3 regions of the Paenibacillus larvae subsp. larvae genome follow, and region 2 is predicted to be linked to each of the others. Evidence: a T-box and tRNA genes for the amino acid it is inferred to sense, from the RefSeq annotation. Region 2 holds a T-box; the other regions hold tRNA genes.

What was found. The T-box of region 2 lies ahead of BXP28_RS09850 (valine--tRNA ligase). A T-box ahead of a tRNA ligase gene usually reads a tRNA of that ligase, here a tRNA-Val.
Region 1: it has a tRNA-Val gene. The T-box ahead of BXP28_RS09850 (valine--tRNA ligase) is inferred to sense a tRNA for this amino acid. The anticodon was not compared.
Region 3: it has a tRNA-Val gene. The T-box ahead of BXP28_RS09850 (valine--tRNA ligase) is inferred to sense a tRNA for this amino acid. The anticodon was not compared.

The regions. Positions count from the first base shown of each region.
Region 1 covers NZ_CP019687.1:322,909-332,861, forward strand. The annotation lists rRNA gene BXP28_RS01735 (16S ribosomal RNA) at 289-1,843, shown strand; tRNA gene BXP28_RS01740 (tRNA-Ala) at 1,906-1,981, shown strand; rRNA gene BXP28_RS01745 (23S ribosomal RNA) at 2,180-5,160, shown strand; tRNA gene BXP28_RS01750 (tRNA-Asn) at 5,301-5,376, shown strand; tRNA gene BXP28_RS01755 (tRNA-Ser) at 5,379-5,470, shown strand; tRNA gene BXP28_RS01760 (tRNA-Glu) at 5,481-5,555, shown strand; tRNA gene BXP28_RS01765 (tRNA-Val) at 5,621-5,696, shown strand; tRNA gene BXP28_RS01770 (tRNA-Met) at 5,760-5,833, shown strand; tRNA gene BXP28_RS01775 (tRNA-Asp) at 5,837-5,913, shown strand; tRNA gene BXP28_RS01780 (tRNA-Phe) at 5,962-6,037, shown strand; tRNA gene BXP28_RS01785 (tRNA-Thr) at 6,047-6,122, shown strand; tRNA gene BXP28_RS01790 (tRNA-Tyr) at 6,142-6,227, shown strand; tRNA gene BXP28_RS01795 (tRNA-Trp) at 6,234-6,307, shown strand; tRNA gene BXP28_RS01800 (tRNA-His) at 6,318-6,393, shown strand; tRNA gene BXP28_RS01805 (tRNA-Gln) at 6,405-6,476, shown strand; tRNA gene BXP28_RS01810 (tRNA-Gly) at 6,483-6,557, shown strand; tRNA gene BXP28_RS01815 (tRNA-Cys) at 6,564-6,637, shown strand; tRNA gene BXP28_RS01820 (tRNA-Leu) at 6,646-6,734, shown strand; tRNA gene BXP28_RS01825 (tRNA-Arg) at 6,752-6,828, shown strand; tRNA gene BXP28_RS01830 (tRNA-Leu) at 6,833-6,915, shown strand; gene BXP28_RS01835 (alpha/beta fold hydrolase) at 7,064-7,858, opposite strand; gene BXP28_RS01840 (hypothetical protein) at 8,550-8,933, shown strand; gene BXP28_RS01845 (MOSC domain-containing protein) at 9,159-9,680, shown strand; gene BXP28_RS23760 (3-alpha domain-containing protein) at 9,674-9,766, shown strand; gene moaA (GTP 3',8-cyclase MoaA) at 9,808-9,953, shown strand, end outside.
Region 2 covers NZ_CP019687.1:1,896,430-1,906,382, reverse strand. The annotation lists gene BXP28_RS09855 (LysM peptidoglycan-binding domain-containing protein) at 1-856, shown strand, start outside; gene BXP28_RS25760 (YszA family small membrane protein) at 920-1,084, opposite strand; T-box leader at 1,275-1,544, shown strand; gene BXP28_RS09850 (valine--tRNA ligase) at 1,649-4,315, shown strand; gene BXP28_RS09845 (bifunctional folylpolyglutamate synthase/dihydrofolate synthase) at 4,387-5,760, shown strand; gene murC (UDP-N-acetylmuramate--L-alanine ligase) at 5,768-7,156, shown strand; one part of gene BXP28_RS09835 (IS630 family transposase) at 7,281-7,820, opposite strand; one part of gene BXP28_RS09835 (IS630 family transposase) at 7,823-8,326, opposite strand; gene BXP28_RS09830 (hypothetical protein) at 8,446-8,856, shown strand; gene BXP28_RS09825 (hypothetical protein) at 8,922-9,734, shown strand; gene BXP28_RS09820 (N-acetylmuramoyl-L-alanine amidase) at 9,835-9,953, opposite strand, start outside.
Region 3 covers NZ_CP019687.1:3,043,631-3,053,583, forward strand. The annotation lists gene BXP28_RS15825 (GNAT family N-acetyltransferase) at 1-218, shown strand, start outside; partial or broken gene recQ (DNA helicase RecQ) at 223-2,015, opposite strand; gene BXP28_RS15835 (hypothetical protein) at 2,062-2,352, opposite strand; gene BXP28_RS15840 (SWIM zinc finger family protein) at 2,556-4,145, shown strand; gene BXP28_RS15845 (DEAD/DEAH box helicase) at 4,142-6,988, shown strand; gene BXP28_RS25245 (hypothetical protein) at 7,132-7,185, shown strand; tRNA gene BXP28_RS15850 (tRNA-Arg) at 7,767-7,843, opposite strand; tRNA gene BXP28_RS15855 (tRNA-Pro) at 7,853-7,929, opposite strand; tRNA gene BXP28_RS15860 (tRNA-Arg) at 7,939-8,015, opposite strand; tRNA gene BXP28_RS15865 (tRNA-Gly) at 8,020-8,091, opposite strand; tRNA gene BXP28_RS15870 (tRNA-Leu) at 8,095-8,178, opposite strand; tRNA gene BXP28_RS15875 (tRNA-Lys) at 8,215-8,290, opposite strand; tRNA gene BXP28_RS15880 (tRNA-Gln) at 8,298-8,372, opposite strand; tRNA gene BXP28_RS15885 (tRNA-His) at 8,383-8,458, opposite strand; tRNA gene BXP28_RS15890 (tRNA-Asp) at 8,487-8,563, opposite strand; tRNA gene BXP28_RS15895 (tRNA-Met) at 8,567-8,640, opposite strand; tRNA gene BXP28_RS15900 (tRNA-Val) at 8,662-8,737, opposite strand; tRNA gene BXP28_RS15905 (tRNA-Glu) at 8,744-8,818, opposite strand; tRNA gene BXP28_RS15910 (tRNA-Met) at 8,833-8,906, opposite strand; tRNA gene BXP28_RS15915 (tRNA-Ser) at 8,916-9,007, opposite strand; rRNA gene rrf (5S ribosomal RNA) at 9,052-9,168, opposite strand; rRNA gene BXP28_RS15925 (23S ribosomal RNA) at 9,308-9,953, opposite strand, start outside.

The sequences.
Region 1 (9,953 bases), 1.6 Mb from region 2:
TATATTTCGCCGCCGGGAACGGCAGCAAACACTATCATCAAACTCTATTAGTTTTTTTGTTTCATAGTAAATGGAAATAAAAAAAGCTTGCAATTAGATGATTAGATGTGTTATATTAAAGAAGTCGCTGCGAGAGTGGCTGACACGAAATGTGAGATTAACTCACATGATTGTCCTTTGAAAACTGAACAACGAGTGATAAAGCGGGTCACGCAAAGTGACTAAGAGAAGAAATTCTCGTCAGCAAAGTATAGTTGAGCAATCAGCTCATTCGATAAAGAAACAACTTTATTGGAGAGTTTGATCCTGGCTCAGGACGAACGCTGGCGGCGTGCCTAATACATGCAAGTCGAGCGGACCTTGTGTTTCTTTCGGGAGACGCCAGGTTAGCGGCGGACGGGTGAGTAACACGTAGGCAACCTGCCTGTAAGACCGGGATAACTTGCGGAAACGTGAGCTAATACCGGATAGCTGGTTTCTTCGCATGAAGAAGTCATGAAAGACGGGGCAACCTGTCACTTACAGATGGGCCTGCGGCGCATTAGCTAGTTGGTAGGGTAACGGCTTACCAAGGCGACGATGCGTAGCCGACCTGAGAGGGTGAACGGCCACACTGGGACTGAGACACGGCCCAGACTCCTACGGGAGGCAGCAGTAGGGAATCTTCCGCAATGGACGAAAGTCTGACGGAGCAACGCCGCGTGAGTGATGAAGGTTTTCGGATCGTAAAGCTCTGTTGCCAAGGAAGAACGGCCAGGGGAGTAACTGCCCCTGGAGTGACGGTACTTGAGAAGAAAGCCCCGGCTAACTACGTGCCAGCAGCCGCGGTAATACGTAGGGGGCAAGCGTTGTCCGGAATTATTGGGCGTAAAGCGCGCGCAGGCGGTCTTTTAAGTCTGGTGTTTAAGCCCGGGGCTCAACCCCGGTTCGCACTGGAAACTGGGAGACTTGAGTGTAGGAGAGGAAAGTGGAATTCCACGTGTAGCGGTGAAATGCGTAGAGATGTGGAGGAACACCAGTGGCGAAGGCGACTTTCTGGCCTATAACTGACGCTGAGGCGCGAAAGCGTGGGGAGCAAACAGGATTAGATACCCTGGTAGTCCACGCCGTAAACGATGAATGCTAGGTGTTAGGGGTTTCGATACCCTTGGTGCCGAAGTTAACACAGTAAGCATTCCGCCTGGGGAGTACGGTCGCAAGACTGAAACTCAAAGGAATTGACGGGGACCCGCACAAGCAGTGGAGTATGTGGTTTAATTCGAAGCAACGCGAAGAACCTTACCAGGCCTTGACATCCCTCTGACCGGTTTAGAGATAGACCTTTTCCTTCGGGGACAGAGGAGACAGGTGGTGCATGGTTGTCGTCAGCTCGTGTCGTGAGATGTTGGGTTAAGTCCCGCAACGAGCGCAACCCTTGATCTTAGTTGCCAGCACGCAGAGGTGGGCACTCTAAGATGACTGCCGGTGACAAACCGGAGGAAGGTGGGGATGACGTCAAATCATCATGCCCCTTATGGCCTGGGCTACACACGTACTACAATGGTCGGTACAACGGGAAGCGAAGGAGCGATCCGGAGCCAATCCTCAAAAGCCGATCTCAGTTCGGATTGCAGGCTGCAACTCGCCTGCATGAAGTCGGAATTGCTAGTAATCGCGGATCAGCATGCCGCGGTGAATACGTTCCCGGGTCTTGTACACACCGCCCGTCACACCACGAGAGTTTACAACACCCGAAGTCGGTGAGGTAACCGCAAGGGGCCAGCCGCCGAAGGTGGGGTAGATGATTGGGGTGAAGTCGTAACAAGGTAGCCGTATCGGAAGGTGCGGCTGGATCACCTCCTTTCTATGGAGTACAGAAATGTACAAGAAGGCTTTACTCACTCGTTGTCAGTTTTGATGGAGTTTGGGGCCATAGCTCAGCTGGGAGAGCGCCTGCCTTGCAAGCAGGAGGTCAGCGGTTCGATCCCGCTTGGCTCCACCATCTACGGTGTTTTGTTTACACAAAACGCACTTGTACCTTGAAAACTAGATAGCGAAACAAAGCGAGAACTTAGAACATCCTTAGTATAAAGCGAAGTGTTTCGTTTGAAGTGAGCGACTTTGCAGATGAATGTTCACCTTACGTGTGATTGAAAACATTCAGGTGCAGCGAAAGCCCTTCAAAGAAATACAAAGCATAGGTTAAGCTGGTAAGAGCACACGGAGGATGCCTAGGCGCTAGGAGCCGAAGAAGGACGTGGCGAACAACGATATGCCCCGGGGAGTCGTAAGCAGACTTTGATCCGGGGATGTCCGAATGGGGGAACCCGGCTGCGGTTATGCGCAGTCACTCACTTCTGAATCCATAGGAAGTGAAGAGGCAGACCAGGGGAACTGAAACATCTAAGTACCCTGAGGAGAAGAAAACAATCGTGATTCCGTCAGTAGCGGCGAGCGAAAGCGGAGGAGCCCAAACCAGAGAGCTTGCTCACTGGGGTTGTGGGACACCTTATACGGAGTTACAAAGGAGCAGATTAGGCGAAGAGGTCTGGAAAGGCCTGCCACAGAAGGTAACAGCCCTGTAGCTGAAAGTCTGCTCTCTCCAAGGTGGATCCCGAGTACGGCGGGACACGGGAAACCCCGTCGGAATCCGGCAGGACCATCTGCCAAGGCTAAATACTCCCTAGCGACCGATAGTGAAGCAGTACCGTGAGGGAAAGGTGAAAAGCACCCCGGGAGGGGAGTGAAAGAGAACCTGAAACCGTGTGCTTACAAGAAGTCAGAACCCTATGATTTTCTTCGGGAAATCAGGGTGATGGCGTGCCTTTTGTAGAATGAACCGGCGAGTTACGCTTGCATGCAAGGTTAAGGTGAAGAGCCGGAGCCGCAGCGAAAGCGAGTCTGAACAGGGCAAAGCATAAGCTTACGAAGTAGCAATACTTTGTATTGCTTGGAAGTATGCAGGCGTAGACCCGAAACCGTGTGATCTACCCCTGTCCAGGGTGAAGGTGAGGTAACACTCACTGGAGGCCCGAACCCACGAATGTTGAAAAATTCGGGGATGAGGTGGGGGTAGCGGAGAAATTCCAATCGAACTCGGAGATAGCTGGTTCTCCTCGAAATAGCTTTAGGGCTAGCCTCGGGTTAGAGTGATGGAGGTAAAGCACTGATTGGGTGCGGGGCCCGCCAAGGGTTACCAAGTCTAGTCAAACTCTGAATGCCATCCACTCGGTGCCCGGGAGTCAGACAGTGAGTGCTAAGATCCATTGTCAAGAGGGAAACAGCCCAGATCATCAGCTAAGGTCCCCAAGTGTGTGTTAAGTGGGAAAGGATGTGGAGTTGCACAGACAACCAGGATGTTGGCTTAGAAGCAGCCACCATTTAAAGAGTGCGTAATAGCTCACTGGTCGAGTGACTCTGCGCCGAAAATGTAACGGGGCTAAATACACCACCGAAGCTATGGGTCCTAATTAAGGGCAGTAGGGGAGCGTTCCAAGCAGCATAGAAGGTTGACCGTGAGGACAGCTGGAGCGCTTGGAAGTGAGAATGCCGGTATGAGTAACGAAAAGATCAGTGAGAATCTGATCCGCCGAAAGCCTAAGGGTTCCTGAGGAAGGTTCGTCCGCTCAGGGTAAGTCGGGACCTAAGGCGAGGCCGAAAGGCGTAGTCGAAGGACAACAGGCAGAAATTCCTGTACCACCAAACACCGCTATGAGCGATGGGGTGACACAGTAGGGTAGGGACGCAAGCTGATGGAAGTGCTTGTCCAAGCAGTGAGGCTGGTGTGCAGGCAAATCCGCACACGATGAAAGCCGGGCTGTGACGGGGAGTGAAAATAGCAGTAGCGAAGGTCTTGATCTCACACTGTCAAGAAAAGCCTCTAGCCAGGTGCAGGTGCCCGTACCGCAAACCGACACAGGTAGGCGAGAAGAGAATTCTAAGGCGCGCGGAAGAACTCTCGTTAAGGAACTCGGCAAAATGACCCCGTAACTTAGGGAGAAGGGGTGCCCCGGTAGAGTGAATAGCTCGAGGGGGCCGCAGTGAATAGGCCCAAGCGACTGTTTAGCAAAAACACAGGTCTATGCGAAGCCGCAAGGCGAAGTATATGGGCTGACGCCTGCCCGGTGCTGGAAGGTTAAGGGGAGTGGTTAGGGCTTAAGGCCCGAAGCTATGAACCGAAGCCCCAGTAAACGGCGGCCGTAACTATAACGGTCCTAAGGTAGCGAAATTCCTTGTCAGGTAAATTCTGACCCGCACGAATGGCGTAACGACTTGGGCGCTGTCTCAACGAGAGATCCGGTGAAATTTTAATACCTGTGAAGATGCAGGTTACCCGCGACAAGACGGAAAGACCCCATGGAGCTTTACTGCAGCTTGATATTGGACTTTGGTACGATCTGTACAGGATAGGTGGGAGCCTAAGAAGCCGGAGCGCCAGCTTCGGTGGAGGCAGCGTTGGGATACCACTCTGATCGTATCGGAGTTCTAACCCGGGACCGTGAACCGGTTCGGGGACAGTGTCAGGTGGGCAGTTTGACTGGGGCGGTCGCCTCCTAAAGAGTAACGGAGGCGCCCCAAGGTTCCCTCAGAATGGTTGGAAATCATTCGAAGAGTGCAAAGGCAGAAGGGAGCTTGACTGCGAGACCTACAAGTCGAGCAGGGACGAAAGTCGGGCTTAGTGATCCGGTGGTACCGCATGGAAGGGCCATCGCTCAACGGATAAAAGCTACCCTGGGGATAACAGGCTTATCTCCCCCAAGAGTCCACATCGACGGGGAGGTTTGGCACCTCGATGTCGGCTCATCGCATCCTGGGGCTGAAGTAGGTCCCAAGGGTTGGGCTGTTCGCCCATTAAAGCGGTACGCGAGCTGGGTTCAGAACGTCGTGAGACAGTTCGGTCCCTATCTGTCGTGGGCGCAGGAAATTTGAGAGGAGCTGTCCTTAGTACGAGAGGACCGGGATGGACGTACCGCTGGTGTACCAGTTGTTCCGCCAGGAGCACAGCTGGGTAGCTATGTACGGAAGGGATAAGCGCTGAAAGCATCTAAGCGTGAAGCCCGCCTCAAGATGAGATTTCCCAAGTAGTAAGACCCCTTGAAGACGACGAGGTAGATAGGTTGGGGGTGGAAGCGCAGCAATGCGTGGAGCTGACCAATACTAATCGGTCGAGGGCTTATCCTAAAGAAACAACTGTTCTAAGTACACTTTGCTTCGCTGCTAGTTTTCAGGGTGCAAGAGGCTGGTTCAAGCTGCATGCCTTTTCTAAGGCAGGATATTTTCTCGCAGCCTGACCGAGGCAGTAATGCTTCGAAAAATCCTATTCCCCGATAGCTCAGTTGGTAGAGCACTCGACTGTTAATCGAGTTGTCACAGGTTCGAGCCCTGTTCGGGGAGCCAATGGAGAGGTGTCCGAGTTGGCCGAAGGAGCACGATTGGAAATCGTGTAGGCGCCAAAAGCGTCTCGAGGGTTCGAATCCCTCTCTCTCCGCCATTATATATCCGGCCCGTTGGTCAAGGGGTTAAGACACCTCCCTTTCACGGAGGTAACAGGGGTTCGAATCCCCTACGGGTCACCATGTATAATTTTTCTTTTGACAAAGCAGTGAGAACCTAATATAATTGAACTCACATTGCTTTATATGGACGCTTAGCTCAGCTGGGAGAGCATCTGCCTTACAAGCAGAGGGTCGGCGGTTCGATCCCGTCAGCGTCCACCATAATTTAACCCGGAAGATAGGCATAAGCGATTAGCAGATACGCTTGCTTCTAAGGTTAATTGCCGCGGGGTGGAGCAGTCCGGTAGCTCGTCGGGCTCATAACCCGAAGGTCGTAGGTTCAAATCCTGCCCCCGCAATATGGAGCTGTGGTGTAGAGGCCTAACATGCCTGCCTGTCACGCAGGAGACCGCGGGTTCGAATCCCGTCAGCTCCGCCATTCTATTCCATGAATCATGATGTCATGGAAGTTCTGGAAATAAGTTGAGGCTCGGTAGCTCAGTCGGTAGAGCAGAGGACTGAAAATCCTCGTGTCGGCGGTTCGATTCCGTCCCGAGCCACCATAGCGACCAGCCGGTGTAGCTCAATTGGTAGAGCAACTGACTTGTAATCAGTAGGTTGGGGGTTCAAGTCCTCTCGCCGGCACCATCGCATAGTTTTATAATGTGGAGGCTTAGCGAAGTGGCCAAACGCAGCAGACTGTAAATCTGTTCTCTTACGAGTTCGGTGGTTCGAATCCATCAGCCTCCACCATATTATAGGGGCATAGTTTAAAGGTAGAACAGCGGTCTCCAAAACCGTTAGTGTGGGTTCAATTCCTGCTGCCCCTGCCAAAGTTTTATGGCGGTCGTGGCGAAGTGGTTAACGCATCGGATTGTGGCTCCGACACTCGAGGGTTCGATTCCCTTCGATCGCCCCATATAGTCCTGTTGGGGGTTAGCCAAGCGGTAAGGCAACGGACTTTGACTCCGTCATGCATAGGTTCGAATCCTATACCCCCAGTTTAATGCGGAAGTGGCTCAGTGGTAGAGCATCGCCTTGCCAAGGCGAGGGTCGCGGGTTCGAACCCCGTCTTCCGCTCCATCCTAAGGCGCCATAGCCAAGTGGTAAGGCAGAGCTCTGCAAAAGCTTTACCCCCAGTTCGAATCTGGGTGGCGCCTCCATTATTTACGCCGGAGTGGCGGAATCGGCAGACGCACAGGACTTAAAATCCTGCGGTAGGTGACTACCGTACCAGTTCAAGTCTGGTCTTCGGCACCAGTTCTATCGAATAGTAAGTGCCCTTAGCTCAGCTGGATAGAGCGTTTGACTACGAATCAAAAGGTCAGGAGTTCGAATCTCTTAGGGCACGCCAGTAAGCCGGTGTGGCGGAATGGCAGACGCGACGGACTCAAAATCCGTTTCTCGCAAGAGAGTGGGGGTTCAAGTCCCTTCACCGGCATAATTCAAAAAGCAAGTGCAGCTATTACCCTGCACTTGCTTTTTCTATATACCCAATTCCACTGCATTTCTTTTCAAGAATAATTCTGTTATTTTTTGTTTCCAATTTGTTTTGATTTCTTTTTTACTAGCAGCATTCATTACCCTTATTATTGGAACATTTGCTTTAGAAAGGACTTTACCTGTTTATTGAACCAGCCAGGTTGCTCCAAAGGTGTCAGATGTGCGGATTTATCTATCTGAACATATTGGGAATCAGGAATTTTATCCGCCATTCGCTGCATCACATCGGGAGGAGTAATAGGGTCTTCGGTTCCGGCTACGATTAAGACAGGAACAGAAATGGAAGATAAATCCTGAATCGAACTCTCACGAAATGCCATAGCCAGACTGATGTGTGCCAAACCGGCCGGGTCCATGGACAGAATCATGTTTTGGATATCTTGTACCAGTTTTTGATTATCTTTTTTAGTATCCGCGGCAACAAGGTTTGGTAACATCTGCTCAACTAACTGGTTGGAGCCATGTTCAAGCAGGTTCCCAGCTGTATGCAATCGTTTTGTTTGGCCTTCGACTGTGTCCGCATCCGGTCTTGTATTCGTCAGAATAAACGCCAGGATTCGCTCAGGCGCTTTACGCCATAAGGAAAATGCAACATATCCTCCCATGGAAAGACCACAGCAAACAAATTGGACAATACCCAAATTATCCAGCAAAGCAAGTATATCCTCGGCTAATTCTTCAAATGAAAATGGATGCTTGGAGTCTTGAGATTGTCCCATTCCTCTAAAGTCAGGTGCAATTACCCTGTAAGACAATTTAAAATAATCCAGTTGATTAATCCACATGCTCCCCTCAAAAGGGGAACCGTGAAGGAAAACCAATGCTGGACCCTCTCCCTCATCAATTATGTACATTTCTTTATTTCTTACTGTTAATTTCATTAAAAATAACCTCCTTAAGTTCATAAACTGATAGTCGAATCCATTTCATAACTTAGATATCCATCGGAACGGGTACAAGATATAGATAAATCTGGACCGTATCTATCTATATCTTCTCTATTAAGTGCTCACCAGTTGTATTATGAAATTGAGTAACTCAAGTTAACAAAAAATAAATCAGCAGCCGAAATAAAATAGAGGACTTTCGTTTCTTTTGTTATATCATAGCACAAATCAAAGTTCCTTTTGGAAAGATGCTTTGAAAGACAAATATTGTTGGATAATATTTCCTCGGAAATAAATGCGTGAATACTGCCTTAAATTGTCAAAAATCAGAAAAAAAATTCAAACCCAATTTGTAAAAAGGAGAAAAGAATCCTCCATTCAAGTGAATACAGAAAATATAAATAAGTTTCCGGATGAAGGTAAATCAGATGGACTTAAGTTATAGGCTGAAGTCCCGGCCGAAATTAAACTCACTCATTTAATTTTCCGATAAAAGGAAAAACATGACGATAGTATCATACCATTTGGTCTATATGATAGATAAAAAGTACCGAAATTCGACACAAATTTGTAGCTATATGTTAAAATAATCCTAAAACTTATGTAACAATTACTTGCTATGATTTTGTTAGAATTATTTATAGGGAAAATTATCATATGAACAGGAAGGAATGGAGTGAATAGCATGTCAAAGAGATCATGGACTAGCCAAGAATTGGATAGGTTGATAGTGCTGTCGAAAGATTGCCCTCCTGCTGTCATTGCTAAAGAATTGGAGCGTCCTGTGACCTCAGTTAGAAAAAAAATGCGGGAAATCGGTGTAACTTACGTAAAAGGTGACGAGTGGAAAAGAAAACAAATTCAAATGCTCATCTCCAGTGACCAAGCACCTGTCTCACCATCAACCACGAAAATAGGGAAAAAGGAAGAAACTTATCCGGAATCCGCTGTATTAGATGAATTTTGGACGACTCTCCTTCGAATGGCAAGAGTGGCCAAAAAAAGAGGAAAACGTGTGGATGTTCTTTCCTTTATTGATACTTATCGCAAAATCCGTACTGGAGGCTAATGGTATGGACCAAGAGCAAGATAGTTTTTGGAAGGTATACACATATCGGGTCCAAGACAATTAGAAAACCTTGGCGGCTTAATACCTACCGTCAAGGTTTTTTATTGTTTTCCAGCTTATCTTATTCTAATAGTATCAATCCGTTATTAAGATTGCATGTTTCTCTTCAATCCTACAGCTGGTATAATTTGAAACATGTAGATTATTCACCAGGAGGACAACGAAGTGGCCGAGCCTTTAGTCAAATCCGTAAATGCTGGAATGCCTATTGAGGCCTGTTTTCACGGGAAACTGACGAAGACAGGCATTTTTAAAACACCAGTTAAGTTCCCTGTTTTCTTGAATAAGACAAACCTGACAGGTGATGGGCAGGCAGACTTGAAATATCATGGTGGACCTGATAAAGCCTTGTGTATATACTGCTACGAGCATTATCCTTTTTGGGAATCCAACCTTCAGCAGAATTTGTCTTTCGGGGCTTTCGGAGAAAACTTGACAGTAGAAGGAATGCCGGAAAATGAGGTGTATATTGGCGATATCTTTCAATTTGGAGTACCAGAGATTGTTTCTGAAGTAGCGAATTTGGGATATACAGGTTATTATGCAAGAATACTGGAGGAGGGAACTATTTCAGACTGTCCCGAAATTAAACTCCTCAAGCGAGATGCCAAAGAAATAACAGTCTCCTTTGCAAACAGGCTTAAATATCATGAACGTGAAAATAAAAAAGGTATTTTAAATTGTTAGAAGTTGAGGCTCTTTCCGATAGTTGGCGCACCAGTTTTGAGAATAAGCTGATTCAACTCTCCAAAACAGCAGGAAAACAGCCTTAAATAGTCTTGGTCATAAAATTACGGGAACAGGAGGAACAAGTGTGCAGAATGTATTGATAGATCGCTACGGCCGGGTCCATGATTATTTACGGATTTCGGTCACAGATCGCTGTAACTTACGCTGTGTTTACTGCATGCCTGAAGAAGGGATGGAGTTTGAACCGGATGATCACTTGTTAACTTTTAA
Region 2 (9,953 bases):
TGAAAATTTTGATATTGACTTGCTGTCTTCCCGGAGCCTTAATGTAACAGGAATACTGTCGCTTCATGGGGTTGAAGTACTTTCCCATCAGGAAGAGGAGGCCGATGTATGGCCCGAAGAAGAGGAACTTGTATTCATTCACCAGAATGATAACAGGCAAACCCCGCAAGGAGAAAAACCGGAATTTGCTCCTCTGCAGGAAGAACCGGTAACTCCCGAACGAAAGACGGAGGCAGTAAATCGGGAACCGGAAGAAAAGGCAGCCCCGCAGCAGGAGCGGATTAAAGAAGAGGAACAGTCCCCGGTTTCCTCCACGGGGCCTTCCAAGAATACTTCCTTTCTGCAAAAAGAGGTTCCGCAAAAAGAAGTGTTCCTATCAGCAGAACCTCAACCAGAAGAGTCTTCTGAGGAATTTCAACGGGAACCTACCGCGATTTCATTTGATTCTGTAGCCGAATCTGGTGAATTTGCTGTCCAAAAGGAGGAAGAAGAGAAAGCGGAAGAACCGAAGGAACTTAAGGTGGCCTTTTCGGGAAAACAACTTGATGATGCTGCAGGTTATGTCCATTCCAGTGGAGGGCAGTCTAATGAAAGGGAAGAGGACACCAATGGGGGAACGCAGCCGGATTTTGAAGATGAGGTTCCCCGTGCAGATGCTCTCGAATGGAAACGCCTGTTTGTAAATTCGGAATCTGAGCAGCCTTTCCGTAAAGTGAAAATGTGTATTGTACAAAAGGAGGAGACACTGGAAGACATAGCAAAAAAATATGACATCAATCTGCGTGAGCTTCAGCTTCATAACCGTCTGTCGGATCAGGAAGTATCCGCCGGGCAAATTTTATATATACCAAAGTAAAAGTTAAGCCCCGGGCATTGGGTTCCTCCAAACCGGGGCTTTGCGGGCTTCATTTTGATTGTTTCAATACACTTCGAAAAGAAAGCCCAGGTAAAACAAGAACAGGATAAACAGGAGAAATACATCGAAGCTGTTTGGTAGTATGAGTGTACGGATAAATTGAAGACAAATTATCGGAAACAAGACCCCACGGATCGTGTACCTGAATTTGTACCACCACTTTTGCATTGTCTGTTCCCACCTACTCCCTTGCTAATTTTTTCCGTGACTTTGATCAAAAAAAGGCTCATTGCTAGTTTATGACAGGGTCCGATATGGATATGCTGGTGATAAGCGATCCCGATCCATAAAAGATTGACTGGACAGGGGAATTCAGCTAGTATAAAATGTGGATTATATCCAGAGGGGATATTAAATGTTAAGAACGAAGAAGGGGAGTAGTAAGTAGGATAGCCCTTAAAGAGAGCGGAGCTGCTGCGCTGAGAAGTTCCGTAGGAAGCATCTTGCTGAAGTCACCCCGGAGTTGTAAACGTGAAGAGGATTTCTTTGAAAACCTTTAGCGCTTACCGGCCTGCAGCCGTTACCTGCTTGAAGTGTCAGGGTGAATCCGTTTTTTTAAGCAAGAAATGGGCGGTTTTCACACTGAAATGAAGGTGGTACCACGGAAGTCAGACCTTTCGTCCTTTGTGACGGAAGGTTTTTTTGATTGCAGGATGCCGTGTCCAATTAGCTGGTTGTATGCCGGAAAGCTATTCTTACAAGCAGGAAACAGAATGGAGGGTGTACGTCAGGATGACAGAAGCTAATGACAAACAAACCGTTTCGATGCCGACAACTTACGATCCTTCACAGGCGGAGAAAAAATGGTATGATTACTGGATTGAAAAAGGTTTTTTTAAAGCCGGGCAAAATCCGGAAAGGGAGCCTTATATGATCGTTATTCCTCCTCCAAACGTGACGGGGATGCTGCATATTGGGCATGCACTCGATTTCACTTTGCAGGATATTATTATCCGTGCTAAACGGATGCAGGGATATGATGCTTTATGGCTTCCCGGTTCCGACCATGCCGGTATTGCCACACAAACCAAAGTGGAACAGAAACTGAGAGAAGAGGGAGTAAGCCGGTATGATCTCGGGCGTGAAGCTTTCCTGGAGAAAGTATGGGACTGGAAAGAGTTATATGCCGGAACGATCCGGGAGCAATGGGGGAAAATGGGGCTTTCTCTGGACTTTTCCCGCGAACGCTTTACCCTGGATGAGGGGCTGTCCAAAGCTGTCAGGAAAGTATTCGTAAAACTGTATGATAAAGGTTTGATTTACCGCGGCAAATATATTATCAACTGGGACCCTGCTGCACGAACGGCTCTGTCCGACATTGAAGTGGAATACAAAGAAATACAAGGGAACTTGTACCATTTGGAATACCCGCTTAAAGACGGAAGCGGTTCAATTACTGTTGCCACTACCCGTCCTGAGACCATGCTGGGGGATGCGGCGGTAGCTGTACATCCGGAAGACGAACGTTATAAAGACATGGTTGGCAAGACGCTGGTTCTGCCAATCGTTGGCCGGGAGATTCCGGTAATTGCGGATGAGTACGTGGATAAAGAATTTGGGAGCGGAGCAGTTAAGATCACACCTGCCCATGATCCGAACGATTTTGAGGTAGGACACCGTCATAATCTGCCGCAAATTCTGGTGATGGATGAATCCGGTAAAATGAACGCGGAAGCAGGTCCTTATCAGGGCATGGATCGTTTTGTTTGCCGCAAAAAAATTGTGGCGGACTTGAAGGAACAAGGCGTGCTGATCCGCATTGAGGAGCATATTCATCAAGTAGGACACAGTGAGCGCAGCGGGGCGGTTGTTGAACCTTACTTGTCTACCCAATGGTTTGTTAAAATGAAACCGCTCGCCGAGAAAGCAATTGAAGTACAAAAGTCTGATAAAGGCGTACATTTTGTACCAGACCGGTTTGAGAAGATTTATTTGCATTGGATCGAAAATATCCGTGACTGGTGCATCTCCCGCCAATTATGGTGGGGGCATCGTATTCCGGCCTGGTATTGTAATTCCTGCGGGGAAGTAACAGTTTCCGGGGAAGACGTTACCTGCTGCCAGCATTGCCAAAGTAACGATATCCGGCAGGATGAAGATGTACTGGATACCTGGTTCAGCTCTGCCTTGTGGCCGTTTTCAACATTGGGCTGGCCGGAACAAACAGATGATCTTAAGCGTTACTTTCCGACCAACGTGCTGGTAACCGGTTATGACATTATTTATTTCTGGGTAGCCAGGATGATTTTTAGTAGTCTGGAATTCACCGGACAAATTCCATTTAAAGATGTTCTGGTTCACGGTCTTGTCCGGGATGCGGAAGGCCGCAAAATGTCCAAATCACTTGGCAACGGAATTGATCCTCTTGAGGTTATTAAGCAATACGGGGCCGATGCCATGCGCTATATGCTGTCTACCAGCAGTACCCCGGGGCAGGATCTCCGCTTCCGTTGGGAACGTGTAGAGCAGGCCCGTAACTTTGCGAATAAAATCTGGAATGCTTCCCGGTTTGCTTTGATGAATTTGGAAGGTTTCAATATGGAAGACCTGGATTTCGGCGGGGAACTGGGCACGTCTGACCGCTGGATTTTGCACCGTTTTAACGAAACTGCCCGTGACGTTACCCGGCTCCTGGACCAGTACGAGTTTGGGGAAACCGGCCGTCTTTTGTACAATTTTATTTGGGATGATTTATGCGACTGGTATATTGAATTCAGTAAGTTGTCTTTATATGGGGATGACGAGCAGGCCAAGAAGAAAACCCAGTCAGTCCTTGTATATGTTCTGGACCATACAATGCGCCTCATTCATCCGTTCATGCCGTTTATCAGTGAAGAGATCTGGCAGCATCTTCCTCATGAGGGAGAAACGATCACCAGAACAGCCTGGCCGCATCCGGATGACCGCTTTGAAGCGCCGGATGCCGTTCGCGAGATGGTACTTCTTATGGATTTGATTCGCGCTGTACGCAACATTCGTGCGGAAGTAAATGTCCCAATGAGCAAAAAAATTGAACTGCTGATCAAGCCTTCCGATGCGGAGAATCTGAACATTCTCCATAAGAATGAGGAATATGTCAGACGCTTCTGTAATACTTCTGTTCTGGAAATATCTGAAGCACTTGCTTCTCCGGATAAAGCGATGACAGCGGTAGTAACCGGTGCAGAGCTGTTCTTGCCGCTGGCAGGTCTTATCGATATCGCCCAGGAGATTGCACGCCTCGAAAAAGAGCTTCAAACCCTGCACGGGGAAGTGGCAAGAATCGAGAAGAAACTTGCGAATGAAGGATTTATGGCTAAGGCGCCTGAAAAAGTCATCGAAGAGGAAAAAGCGAAGCTGGCGGATTATTCCGAAAAACGTGATAAAGTAATTGCTCGGCTGGCAGAGCTGAAAGGATAATTTTATTCAAGACGAGTACAAGCACCTAACCAAACATTGTTTGGCATTCATATCATAAAGGGATGAAATCGATGGAAAACATATTCAACACACATTCCGCCCCTTTTCAGAAAGCAGAGGAAGCTGTGGAATGGATTGTCGGGCTGGTTCCCTTCGGGATCAAGCCGGGCCTGGCACGAATGGAGAGGTTTATGGAAATGCTTGGTCATCCTGAGCGCAGGCTGAAATTTATTCATGTGGCCGGTACGAACGGTAAAGGTTCGACCTGCGCCTTTTTGACAAGTGTACTCATGAACAGCGGATATGATGTCGGAACCTTTACCTCCCCTTATCTGGAGAAGTTTACGAACCGTATTCAATATAACGGGCAGGATATGGACGATCAGGTGCTTGTGCAGCTTGCGAATCGCCTGAAACCAATTGCTGAGGAAATGGCTTGTACGGAACTTGGTTCTCCGACCATGTTTGAAGTAAGCACGACTTTGGCAATATTGTATTATGCCACCGTTGCTTTTCCGGATTATGTCGTCTGGGAAACGGGGCTTGGCGGACGTCTAGATTGCACGAACATTGTGCATCCTGTTATAACCATAATTACGAATGTTGGATACGATCATACGGAGATATTAGGGGAGACACTGGCTGAAATCGCATCAGAAAAAGCAGGTATTATCAAGGCAGGAATTCCTGTGGTCTGCACGGCGGAAAAACCGGAAGCTGTTGAAGTTATAAGGGAGACAGCAAAAAATAACAAGTCTACTTTATATCTGCTTGGAAAGAGCTTTGATATTGCTTCCGGCATTTCGGCAGAGAACAGCCAGAAGTTTGACTTTGCAGGACCATTCCGCAAGCTTTCTCAAGTGAAGATAACCTTGAACGGGATTCACCAGATGAAGAATGCGGCTGCTGCTTTGATGGCTCTTGAAGTGTTGCGGCAGTACTATGCCCTGGTAGTGGAAGATGAGATTTTGTATGAGGCTATGGCAAAAACCTCCTGGGCCGGAAGAATGGAAATCATTTCGCAGCATCCCCGCATTCTGGCGGATGGTGCCCATAACCCGGAAGGGGCGGAGGCTCTGGTCCATACACTTAAAAGTGTGTATAAATTCAAAAAACTGCGTCTGATGATGGGAATGCTGGCTACAAAGAATCATACCGGATTTTTTCGGCATATACTCCCTATAGTGGATACTCTCATCCTTACCGAACCAGATTTCCATAAAAAAGAGGAAGCTGCCCATCTTGCCGAGTTGGCCCGTACATGGATGCTGGAAAGCGGCAGAGAAGTGGAACTTATAGTGGAACCTGATTGGAAACTAGCTTTGGAATTACTTAAACAAAAAACAGAGCAGGATGATCTGGCGGTTGTATCCGGTACGCTATACTTAATCTCCGATGTTCGTTCCTGGATTTTGTATCATTCCCACTCTGAAAAAGGATGGTGAGAACGGCATGAACACCTTAGATCAACATGTACATTTTATAGGAATTGGCGGATACGGTATGAGTGCCATCGCCAAGGTAATGCTGGAAATGGGTTATCAGGTATCGGGATCGGACCTTGCCCAGCAGGAACTGACTGAGAAGCTCATAGCAAAGGGAGCCCGGGTCTATCTGGGGCATGAAGCGAGCCATGTGGAAGGGGCGGATCTTGTTGTATATTCTACTGCACTTCCCAAAGATAATGTGGAAATAGTTGCGGCTGAAGCCCGAAACATTCCCATTTTGCACCGTTCCCAAATGCTGGCCAGGCTGATGAATGAACGCAAAGGGATTGCAGTTGCAGGAGCGCACGGAAAGACAACCACCTCCTCCATGATCGCACTAGTCATGGAAAAATGCGGGGCGGATCCTACTTATATTATCGGTGGAGAAATCATGAATATTGGCAGCAATGCCAAGGCTGGTACGGGTGAATATGTGGTAGCGGAAGCGGATGAAAGCGACGGTACTTTTTTACAGTACTACCCTACATTGGCGCTTGTTAACAACATTGAAGCGGATCACCTTGAGAATTACGGAGGCAATTTTGAAAATTTGAAAAAAGCCTATGCCCAGTTTCTCAGCCAAGTTAAACCCGGGGGCAAGGCCATTGTCTGCAAAGATGATGCTTACATCCGGGAAATGATCCCTTATGTGGAAAGCGAAGTTATTACTTACGGCATTGGATCGGATGCAGATTATCAAGCCGTTGACATACATCTTGGAGACCGGAAGGTTTCATTTTCCGTACTATATAAGGGAGAAAACCTGGGCAAGATCGAATTGTCCGTTCCGGGTAAACATAACGTGTGCAATGCTCTTGCCACTTTAATAATCTGCTTGGAAGCAGGCCTTACTTTCGATCAGGTAGCGGCTGCTATTCACGAATTCCATGGCGCTAAGCGCCGTTTCCAGGTAATGGGGGAAATAAACGACATCCTGATTATTGATGATTACGCACATCATCCTACAGAGATTTCGGCAACTATTTCCGCGGCCAAGGCAACAGGAAAACGGATTATAGTGGTGTTTCAACCCCAGCGTTATACCCGGACCTTCTTCCTGTTCGAGCAATTCAGCCGATGTTTCGGGGAGGCTGATGAAGTTATCATAACGGATATCTATTCCCCGGCAGGAGAGAAACAGATTGAAGGCGTAAGCTCTGCCAAACTGGTGGACATGATCCGTCAAAATAGCCATGCAAATGCAGAATATATGCCAAAGAGTGAGGATGTCCTTGCCCATTTGATCGACCATGTTAAACCGGGAGATCTGGTAATAACCATGGGGGCAGGAAATATATGGAGAGTTGCAGACACACTGGCCAAAACACTACAGCAGAAGCAATCCCAATTATAGAAACGATTTTAGCCTCTGGTTCTGAGCAGGCAGTTCTTTTAAGGGACTGCCTGTTTGTTATTCATATTTTGTCTCTCCTGCTCATAATCTACTACTATATAAGTTGAACGAAAGAAAATAGCAATCAAAGTCGCACGCACAGCCGGTCAATAATGGCATGAGGATGCTTCATGATTTCATCCATAAATTGCCCGACACGCAGACGGATTTCGGAAACGGCCGAATAGAATACGTTATTGATCACACTGGACTTGAGCCATTTCCAGAGTCCTTCTACGATATTTAACTGAGGGCTGTATGGAGGCAAGTACACAAGCTCAAGCCGATTTTTTTGCGCTTCCAGAAACGGCCGAAGCAGCTTTGCATGATGAATCCGGGCATTGTCCAAAACCAGAGCCAGTTTCCCTGTTGGATAAGTCGCCATGACCTTTTGAAGAAAGGAAAGAAACGTTTCAGCGGTGTACTGTTCATCTTCTTGCCAAACGATGTGTCCCGTTTCATAGTCAACCGTGGCCAGCAGTTTGACCCCACGATGCTTGCCCGTGGTTGGAATGATGCGTTGCTTCCCGCGAAGGAACCAGGTCTTCTGAATCGCCTGGTAGTCCCGGATCATCGACTCATCCTCGAACAGCAAGTGATCAATCTCCTCGTTCAGTAGCTTTTTTTCAGTTCAGGAAAGGTCGTTTCGGTGAAATGGCGTTGTTTCTTGGGATCTGCTGCTGCGAGCGTGTAGGTCGGTTTCGTATAGCTGAGCCCTAGCCGCTCCATGACCTTGGAAATGCCTCGGAGCGAATAGCAATGGCCCCATTCGCGTTCCACGTACGTGGCAATCAGTTCAAGCGTCCAGTTGTGCTTTGCCGTAAAGCCGACCTCATGGGGAACCGAATAGGCGACGGTTTGTTTCAAGCGATCCTGCTGCTGCTTCGTCAACCGAGTAGGAGCACCTGAGGAATGCTTGATTTGCAAGGCTCCCAGTCCACCGTTCTCGTACGTATGAATGTAACTGCTCACCGTCATTCGGTTTCGATTCAAAATGTCAGCGATCGCCTTCATGGATGTGCCTTTCAAATGCAAATAGATCGCTTGGTAGCGTTCATACATTCGGCGCTCTTTGGTTTGTTGCATGGCTGCCGTTACTTTTGCCAGTTCGGTATGTTTATCCATTGTCATCCCCACTTGTCTATTCTTGATCTGTTTCTTATTCGACAAATGGTTCCTTTTTCCTTGCCAAGGTTTGCTAAGAATATTGATTCAACTTATATAGTAGATGAAAAAAGGGAGAGAGAATAATGAGTAAAAGTAGAATTACGTTTCGTTTCGACCGAACCGGTGAACGGATTCCCCATAAACCTAAGCGTGAACAGCCAGTTATTCCTCTGGAAAAAGAAGAGTTTCATGTAGTTGAGGACGAAATACCTTTGGAATCCTCCTGGAATCCCGGTGAGAAAAGAGAGGAGGATTCCCATAGGCAGCCAGGCATGGAGACGGTGGAACATTTGTTTACGCCCCACCAGCTAAACGAGTTTACAACTGATTTTGGTGTTTATACGAGCCCTTTTGATGGAGAAACAAAAAGAGTAGAGCAAATTATCCGTGATTCCCAGAAAAAGAAAGAAATCCTTATGAGGAAGAGAAAGTACCTTTGGAGCCGGCGTATCCTTCGTATGAACACAGGATTGATGATGGGTTTGTGCCTTTAACGGGGACTTCTATTGTACGGAAAAAAAGAGGTTCACTTCCCTGGATGAAGGTGGGAGCGTCCGTTATGGGAGCAATATTGACCGGAGCGGCATTCGGTTTTTTTGTTCTATCCATGTTCTCAAGTTCAGAAGGAGATGCCAAGCAGAAAGTAACCCCGCCACCTGCTGCCGTTCAAGCCAATACTAAGCCGAAGAGTGAAGGGAAGGCGGAACCCGCAAGTGCATCTGCCGGAACCGGACAGGCTGCTGCGGTGAATATCCCGGCAAAAAGCTTCTCCTTTCTCCAGGGAGGCGTATTCAGTAATACCCAGGGCGCCCGGGCTGCTGAGGAAAAGTTGAAAAAAGAAGGTTTTGCCCCCGTATTGGATTCCGGTGAGAAAGTTACCGTTTTCGTCGGGTTTGCCCTTGAGAAAGAGGATGCGGTTAAGATCAGTCAGCTGGTGAAGGAGAAGAATGAGGATATCTATGTGAAAAACCTGGACATTCCGGCCATAAGCAAAGTGAAATGGAAAAACAATAAACCGGACCAATTGGCCGGGTTGCTGGCTCAAGGAGATAAAAATCTCCAGGCCATGAACAACCTTACGATTCTTCATTTGAAAGAGGCTGCTCCGGCAGCATTGGATCAGGCGACGATGAAAACCCTTCAGTCGGAGGCAGAAAAGTGGAAGAATCTATATACTGCTGCTACAGTGGGAATTCCGGCGGAAGGAAAAGGTGCGTTGGAAAAACTGAATGCCTCTCTCCAGACAGCGGTCCAGACGTTCGAGGAATATACCAAAAAACCAGACCGGGAAAGGTTATGGGCAGCTCAATCGGAACTTATGAAATATGTACTGGCGGAAAGGGAACTGGCGTCTGTCCTTTCAGCGGAATAAAAAAACGGATGGAGGATTTAAATCCTTCATCCGTTTTCTTATAAAACTATTTTGACTGGCTCTGATCCTTTTTTAAAAAAGGATATTCTGTCATCCTGTTTTAATTAGAGTAGTTATCCAGAAGAGCAGCGCTTTCGCCTCTCAGCATGTCCTTCTCAGGGGCAAAAGTAGTGGATGTAACTCCATTGATGATCCCTGTTTTTTTCAGGGTATTAATAT
Region 3 (9,953 bases), 1.1 Mb from region 2:
ACTTGTGCGGTCTTGGTTTAGGTGCTGAGTTTACGAGATGCATCGCGGAAGAAGCCCGAAAATTCCAGCCTCATAAGGCAATTGATCTTGAGGTGTTGGAATGGAACGAGCGTGCTATCAGGACTTATCAGCGTGCCGGATTTGTTATTACGGATACCTATGAACGAATGACAATGGCAGGACCGGCTATTGTGCACTGCATGGTATGGGAAAAATAGAAAGTTATTCGTAGGAATCTTCCTGACAGGTATAGGACTGAAGAAGCTCCAGAAACGGGTTTCCATATTTCTTGAACTTAACCTCTCCTACCCCTTTGATTTTTAGCATTTCAGTTTCAGTGGTCGGAACATATTCGCTCATCTCACGCAATGTGCTATCGTTAAAAATGATATACGGCGGTACTCTTTCCTTGTCGGCTAATTCTCTGCGCAGTAATCTTAGCTGTTCAAACAGCGTATTGTCCACTGCCGGAAGAACCTCTGTTTTCTTCGAGATTTTTTGATATACCTTCTGTTTTCCCTGAAGTACGTCGACGGCTTTTATCTGAAGCTTAACAACCGGATACTGTCCTTCTGACAGATGGAGGATCCTTCGGCAATCAGAACATTGATCAAATCGACAATCTCTTTCTCGGTATGACGATTCATAATGCCGTAAGTCGGAAGGCGGTCAAACCGGTATTGAAGAACCTTCTTGCTTTTCGACCCTTTTAGAACCGAAGCCACCATTGTTACGCCAAACCTCTCCTGCATCCGCTTGATGCAGGAAAATATTTTTTGGGCTTCGATCGTGATATCTTCCACTTCTCTTTCATCTTTACACGAACTACAGTTGCCGCAGGTTTCCACTGCATGGGTCTCTCCAAAATAATGCAAAATATAATTTCTCAGACACTTGGTCGTATAACAGTAATCGATCATCGTCTGCAGCTTTTTGTATTCGTTTGTTTTCCGTTCCTGGTTTGTCAGGGTCTGTTCAATTAAAAATTTCTGTGTCTGAATATCCTGGGCACTAAAAAGCAGGACACATTCACTAGGTTCCCCATCCCTGCCCGCACGCCCAGCTTCTTGATAATAGGCCTCCATATTTTTGGGCATATTATAATGGATGACATAGCGAACATTGGATTTATCTATACCCATTCCAAATGCATTGGTAGCAATCATTACCCGGATATCGTCGTACAAAAATGCCTCTTGGCTAATCGCTCTTTCCTCGTCTGACAATCCGGCGTGATATTTGCCCACAGAAACTCTCTTGCGCCCCAAATAGGTATATAAGTCATCTACTTCTTTACGGGTTGCGGCATATATAATTCCAGATTCCAGCCTGTGCTCCTGAATATACCGGCTGACATAGTCACGTTTATTTTCTCCCCGGAGTATATTCAAGGAAAGGTTGTTCCTGGCAAAACCGTTAATATGAATGGCCGGGCGTTTAAGATCAAGCAGACCTGCGATATCTTGTGTAACCTCGTTAGTAGCGGTTGCGGTAAAAGCCGCCACAAGCGGACGGCGCCTTAATTGTCCAATAAATGGGGTAATCGCCCGATAGCTCGGCCGAAAATCGTGCCCCCACTGCGAGACACAGTGTGCTTCATCCACCGCTATAAAGGAAACCTCAAGTCCCTGCATCAGAGAGCGGAATCGCTCTGATTCCAGACGTTCCGGAGCGATATACAGCAGTTTTATTTTGCCCTGCATAGCCCTTCGTATCCGGTGTCCTACCTCAGCCGCGTCCAGTGTACTGTTAATGTAAGAAGCTTCAATACCTAGAGATGTTAAAGCATCTACCTGATCTTTCATCAATGATATGAGAGGCGATATGACCAAAGTCAGCCCATCCAGCAGCAGAGCCGGAATCTGGTAGCAAATCGACTTCCCCCCGCCCGTAGGCATAATCCCCAACGTATCCCGGCCTTTCAACAGGCTTGAAATTATCTGTTTTTGCCCTTCCCGGAAGGAAGTATAACCATATAGCTGCTGAAGCAGAGCTTCGGCATGATCCAGCGTCAGTCTCCCGCCGCCCTGAACACCGGTTCCGCCATACTTTTCCTCCTGATTAAACAAGGTGGACAATAGAAGTAACCTGGCCGCTGTGGATTTGGATAAGATGGCGGGAAGAATCATATTGTACGGTTCCACGTCCTACTTCAATGACAGGTTCTGCCCCAAGGCCGTAAAATACATCATCAGCAAAAGTCCGGATGCATTCCAGTCGCTCCTGTCCGGCAAGAGCTCCCCATTCTTGCTTGGACATGTCAAAGCAATCATAAATTTCCTTTATCGACTCCGTATGTTTCATCAGATCTAATAAGATATCTGTATATTCCCTTCCATATTTCACACCCATTTTTTACATCCCTTCCGTTTCAATCGTTCCTCTACAGGATTCATCTTTTAACACTTTATCATACTTTAGGTGGAAATCTGAACCTTTTGTTTCTCAAAGGGATTAAAACGAATGATAAAAACCGAAGCTGTTAAATGGGCATGAAAGGAAAAAATCTGTTACTATGATAAGAAGAAAAGCAATACCCGGAGGTACAAGCTCGGATGCTGAAACTGCATATTCCCAAAAACAGAATGAAAGAACTGATCAAGCAGGCACAGCTCCATTATGATCCTTCTATCTTGGAATTAGGCTGGAATCATTTTCACCGGGGGCATGTGAAAGTACTTACCTTGGAGAAGGGAGCTCTGGAGGCTAAAGTACAGGAACAGAAGGATTATAAGGTTCATATTCCGCTCTCCCGTTTAACCGGCAGCTCATGCATATGCTCAGAGGAAAAGCCTTGTTCCCACATGGCTGCTGTGCTTTTTTCCTTATATTCTTCTTTTGGCAGACCCGAGCTGCTTTTACAAGAACTGAAACAGGCTATTCAAACGAAACGGAGGACGCAGCGGTCGCAGAGCTTAAAGCAAGCCCGCAAAGCGGAACGGTCTGCAAAACTCACTTCCCGACAAACGATAGGTGAATGGCACGAATGGTTTGAAACCAAGTTTCATGGTTTCGCCGTGACCCATCAGCAGTCTTTCGACACTTTTGCCTCACAGGTCCAGGAAACCTTAATTCCGGAAGTGGAGAAATGGGAACCGGAACTCCAGTTCATATACCAAATAAATGTATATGTGTTTATCTTAAGAAAAATGGAAACTTTTTATGAGGAAACCAAATCAACTTATCTCTCTGCTTATCACGAGCAAAATTGCCGGACTACATCGGCAGACATTATTTCAAAACTCAGAAAACTGTTTAAAGAACCCAAAGCAGAGACATGGATAAAAAAGGCCGATAATAAATGGTCCGAAACCTTGAGTATTTTAGGCCCTTTTGCTTTAAATGAAATAAATAGTCCCATTGACTGGTTATACGTATACAGGCTGTTGTGGTGGAAAGATACCCTGCCGGAAAGAAAACAAAGAGAAGTAGAACAATTGGGAGAACGGCGCATCTCTTCCCATTCCCTAAACCCCCGGCAGGAAGATGTATTATGCATTGCCTTAGCCCACTTCTCAGTCATTCGCAAGGAATGGGAAAAGGCTTGTTCTATCCTGGACAATCTTCATGAACGGCGGGCTTCTGACTTCTTTTTTTATTTGGAGGAAGCCCGTACCCATCAGGAATGGGATGTTTTATTGGACTGGTTACGTTGGTTAAAGCCGTCCATGACAAAGTCTTCTCAGGATGATTTCCGCTTGCTTTGTCAGTACTGGATGGAGGTGGCTAAGCATACCGGTTCTGATCAGGAATGGGTAGAAGTGATGGAATCTCTTCTTCCGCGTTCTTTTTATTACTATACCGGCTACCTGCTGCAGACAAAGCGATACCAGCAATGGGTAGATCTACAACTGTCCAATCAGGAATCGCCGCTTAATCTGTATACTATGGAACTAAAAGCGGTAGAAGAAACAGATCCGGCGCTTTTGCTGCCCCTGTACCACCAATCTATTGAGAGAGCAATCCTGGAGAAAAACCGTTCCTCTTATAAGATTGCCGTACGTCTTTTAAAGGAGCTCCAGGAATATTACCGGATATTAGGGCGTGAACTTCAATGGAAGCAGTATATTACTTTTCTATCGGATAAATATGCCCGGCTGAGGGCTTTTCAAGAAGAATTCAAGAAAGGAAAATGGGTGCTATGATGGATACCGGAACGCTTGTTGTCCATGCGGAGTGGATGGCGTCCGAAGCTTTTTTTGTTTGGGGAACACGGGGAAGCGGCGGAATATGGGATGCTTTTGATCTTAAAAATGTTTTGTTTGCCTGGCATGCCCCTTCCTATTACGGAACAACCATTGAAACCTTGGAATGGCATGAGAAAAAAGGACTCCTTCTGACTCCATTGGAGGCATTGGATTATTTTGCGGCCCCTTCCTGTGCCAGGCACCTTCCCCTTAAATGGGGACCTCTAACGGAAGAATTAATCCAAATCTCTCCTCATATCCTGTCGGCTTTGGAAGCAGGGCAATTTATGCCGGACTATGAGCAGTGGAAAAAAGGGACATTGGGGTGGAAAATAAACTTGTCTCCTGATCATCAACCCTCCTTTGAAGATACTTCTGCGTGGCTGGCCCGACTTGTTCCGGAATGGATCGATCAAGACGGAAGCAGAAAATCCGTACTTAAGGAACTGGAACAACAACTTTCCTTTCGGCAAGGCCTCTCACCGGTAACGGCCTGGATGGATGAAGAGGATTGGCTTGTGGCAATTGGATGGAAAAAGAATCGGCTCCCTTTCCGGATTTGTCTTAAACTGAATGAACCTGCCTATCGGGATAACTGGAAACTTGATATTATTCTGCAGGATCGTGACAATCCTGCTATAATTCGGACCGTCGAAGAAAATGGCAAGCCTGCCATAGAAGAAATTTCTTTACCCAAAGAATGGATTGATCATCAAATCAGGGTACAAAAAGACACGAAGAAATGGATAATGATGCTTCCTTGGCTAAGGGAAGATAAAAAGCCTTATTCTTTGAAAAAGCAGCTTTCTACGGACGAAGCCTGGCGTTTTCTGACTGAAGGGAGTTTGCGGTTGGTAGAAGCCGGCTATTCCATCTTTTTGCCTGAATGGTGGGAACGAATTAGAAGAATAAAGCCCCGTATGAGAGCTAAGCTAAAAGGCCAGGCCGGAGCCGCCAGAGAATCTCTGATTGGGCTTAAGCAGCTAATGGAGTTTGACTGGAAACTAGTTATAGAAGACCTTGAACTGACCGAAGGGGAATTCCTCAGGCTACTGGAAGAAAAGCGCAATCTCGTACAAATCAGGGGTCGCTGGGTACAAATCGATCCGGGGCTTTACGAACAGATGGAGCAGATGGTCGAAAGAATGAAGAAGCAAAAAGGTCTTACTTTGAAGGATGTACTTGAACTTCATCTTCTTGAAGGAGAAGACCAAGTTCCTGTTTCCGGGGAAGCTGATAAAACTAAACAGCGGCTTCTTCTTGAAGTGGAGGTGACAGACCATTTACGCCAGCTGATCGACCGTATGACGCATGCGGCCTCAATTCCCGGTATTTCCACTCCCAAAGGGTTTCGCGGGACTCTGCGGCCTTATCAGTCGGAGGGAATTTCCTGGATGCATTTTCTTAGACAGCTGCAGCTTGGAGGATGTCTGGCCGATGATATGGGACTTGGAAAAACCATTCAATGGATCAGCTACTTATTAAAAGCAAAGGAAGACGGAGGCCTCTCCTCTCCTTCCCTTCTCATTTGTCCTACATCCGTCCTGGGTAATTGGCAAATGGAACTCAAGCGGTTTGCTCCTTCACTAAATGTACATCTGCATTATGGCCCTAACCGGCGGAAAGGGGTCTCTTTTGAGCAGGCGGTATCCGCAACCGATCTGGTTCTGACCTCATATACGTTGTCTCACCTAGATGAAGAAGAACTCAGCACCGTATATTGGGACTCAATTTGTCTGGATGAGGCACAAAACATCAAAAATGCCTATACCAAACAGGCCGCCTCGATCCGTAAGCTGAAGGGGCACCATAGGATAGCTTTGACCGGTACCCCCATTGAGAACCGCTTGACGGAACTATGGTCTATCTTCGATTTCCTTAATCCCGGTTACCTGGGTACCCAAAGGGAATTTACCCAACGGTATGTTCATTCAATTGAACGAATACAGGATACGAAATCCATTAATCAGGTGCAAAAACTGATTAGGCCCTTCCTATTACGCCGTATTAAGAAAGACCCGGCTATTCAACTGGATCTGCCCGATAAAAACGAAGTCAAAACATTTGTTACTCTATCTGCGGAACAAGCTTCGCTGTATGAAAACTATATCCATGATATGCTCGACAGATTGAATCAGGCTGGCGGTATGGGACGGCGCGGTATCATTCTCGCTGCTTTAACAAAGCTAAAACAAATTTGTAATCACCCCGCCCTCGTGCTCAAAGAACGGCCGGGCGGGCCATGGGAGCAGCGGTCCGGCAAGCTTGATCGTCTGGTTGAAATGGTTCACGAGCTTCGTGACGAAGGTGATAAATGCCTTATCTTCACCCAATTCGTGGACACGGGTTTTCTGCTCCAGCACGTACTGGAGCAGGAGCTTGGACACCCTGTACTTTTCCTGCACGGGGGTTCCTCGAAAGCAGATCGGGATAAGATGATAGCACGCTTTCAAGATCTTACATTACCTGAAGATGAGCAGCGTTATGTTTTTCTCCTGTCGCTTAAAGCAGGAGGAACGGGACTCAATCTGACAGCGGCAAACCATGTGTTCCACTTTGACCGCTGGTGGAACCCAGCCGTAGAAAACCAGGCCACGGACCGGGCCTACCGGATTGGTCAGACGCGAAATGTGCAGGTCCATAAATTTATAACTTTGGGAACTCTGGAAGAGAGGATTGACGAGATGATCGAACAGAAGCTCGGCCTAAGCCAGCAAATTGTGGGCCAAGGGGAAAATTGGATCACTGAATTGGATACAGATGAACTGAAGGAGCTTCTTTCGCTAAGAAAAGACTGGTAAAAACGCAGAATATGGAAAAAATTTCTATAACTTTTCCCAGCTTGGTGATATAATAATCATACAATAGAGTAAGTTTCAAGGGTGTCGGCTAACCTCAAATCAGGAGGTGATGCCCTGTGGAAGTGAAAGACGCACTGACGCTGATGATTTCCTTCGCGAGCTTAGTCGTCCTGATCCTTTCGCAGAAAAAGAAGTAGACCTCCCTTGACTTTGCGGCTCAAGGAGGTCTATCTTCGTCCCAATGATTGAAGCTGATTACCCTTGAAGGCAATCTATTGTGTTAGACCGTGGATGTTCCCGCATCTACGGTCTTTTTTATCGTATGTAGAGAAGGCAAATATGTTTCCATCAATTTCTGAAACCTTTTTCCGTTTAACCTCACTAAAGCGTATTTTACCACAGCGAATCGTGAAAAGAAAAGAAAATCACGCACTTAAGTGGAATTTAGGATTTCCTCTTTTCTAAAAATAAACAAGCATACAACCTGGTGATAATTGTCCGGCTTACGGTACACAAGAAATGGACACGACAAACCGGATGAAGTAGATTCTTCTTGAAAAAAACCTTTTATCCTAATCTTATTTTAGACAATATGGACAAGCTTGGCAATGGTATAAATCAAGCACTCTCAAGGATTTTTAGGGGCTTTAAACACAGTCTCAGCTTGTTAATACTAAAACAGGCCACGCTAATTTATTAAATGGGGGTCCATTTTAAACTAGAACAAAATAAAAAAACCTTTCTTAGCCCACAAGCTAATGAAAGATTCGGTAATCACTGGCGTCCCAGGAGGGATTCGAACCCCCGACACACGGCTTAGAAGGCCGTTGCTCTATCCAGCTGAGCTACTGGGACATCTATATATGGTCGGGACGACACGATTTGAACATGCGACCCCCTGGTCCCAAACCAGGTGCTCTACCAAGCTGAGCTACATCCCGACATAAAAATGGCGTGCCCTGAGAGATTCGAACTCCCGACCTTTTGATTCGTAGTCAAACGCTCTATCCAGCTGAGCTAAGGGCACGTGAAGCGGAAGACGGGATTCGAACCCGCGACCCTCGCCTTGGCAAGGCGATGCTCTACCCCTGAGCCACTTCCGCAAATGGTGCGCGTGGAGGGACTTGAACCCCCACGTCAGAGACGCTAGATCCTAAGTCTAGTGCGTCTGCCAATTCCGCCACACGCGCAAATTATGAAATTTGTGTCTGATCTTGTTGTAAAACTGGTGAGCCATGAAGGACTCGAACCTTCGACACCCTGATTAAAAGTCAGGTGCTCTACCAACTGAGCTAATGGCTCTCATATGTGGCTGGGGGTATAGGATTCGAACCTATGCATGACGGAGTCAAAGTCCGTTGCCTTACCGCTTGGCTAACCCCCAAAAAAAGTTATGGGGCGATCGAAGGGAATCGAACCCTCGAGTGTCGGAGCCACAATCCGATGCGTTAACCACTTCGCCACGACCGCCACATGACAAAAGGGTTGGTAAAGTAAATGGCGGAGCTGACGGGATTCGAACCCGCGGTCTCCTGCGTGACAGGCAGGCATGTTAGGCCTCTACACCACAGCTCCATATTGCGGGGGCAGGATTTGAACCTACGACCTTCGGGTTATGAGCCCGACGAGCTACCGGACTGCTCCACCCCGCGACGATTTAATTATTACGAATATGGTGGACGCTGACGGGATCGAACCGCCGACCCTCTGCTTGTAAGGCAGATGCTCTCCCAGCTGAGCTAAGCGTCCATATAATGGTGACCCGTAGGGGATTCGAACCCCTGTTACCTCCGTGAAAGGGAGGTGTCTTAACCCCTTGACCAACGGGCCTTATTAAGATTGTATAGCGGCGGAGGGGCTTGAACCCCCGACCTTACGGGTATGAACCGTACGCTCTAGCCAGCTGAGCTACGCCGCCGAATAAAACTGGCGGAGAGAGAGGGATTCGAACCCTCGAGACGCTTTTGACGCCTACACGATTTCCAATCGTGCTCCTTCGGCCAACTCGGACACCTCTCCATTAGAAATGACCCAAGCAGGTTCTATATGCCCGCAGGTATACAGCTTGGCAACGTCCTACTCTCCCAGGACCCTTCGGTCCAAGTACCATCGGCGCTGGAAGGCTTAACGGCCGTGTTCGGGATGGGTACGCGTGGTTCCCTTCCGCTATCGTCACCAAACCGGATTTTTCGAAGCGTTACTGCTTCGATCAGGCTGCGAGAAAATATCCTGCCTTAGAAAAGGCATGCAGCTTGAACCAGCCTCTTGCACCCTGAAAACTAGCAGCGAAGCAAAGTGTACTTAGAACAGTTGTTTCTTTAGGATAAGCCCTCGACCGATTAGTATTGGTCAGCTCCACGCATTGCTGCGCTTCCACCCCCAACCTATCTACCTCGTCGTCTTCAAGGGGTCTTACTACTTGGGAAATCTCATCTTGAGGCGGGTTTCACGCTTAGATGCTTTCAGCGCTTATCCCTTCCGTACATAGCTACCCAGCTGTGCTCCTGGCGGAACAACTGGTACACCAGCGGTACGTCCATCCCGGTCCTCTCGTACTAAGGACAGCTCCTCTCAAATTTCCTGCGCCCACGACAGATAGGGACCGAACTGTCTCACGACGTTCTGAACCCAGCTCGCGTACCGCTTTAATGGGCGAACAGCCCAACCCTTGGGACCTACTTCAGCCCCAGGATGCGATGAGCCGACATCGAGGTGCCAAACCTCCCCGTCGATGTGGACTCTTGGGGGAGATAAGCCTGTTATCCCCAGGGTAGCTTTTATCCGTTGAGCGATGGCCCTTCCATGCGGTACCACCGGATCACTAAGCCCGACTTTCGTCCCTGCTCGACTTGTAGGTCTCGCAGTCAAGCTCCCTTCTGCCTTTGCACTCTTCGAATGATTTCCAACCATTCTGAGGGAACCTTGGGACGCCTCCGTTACTCTTTAGGAGGCGACCGCCCCAGTC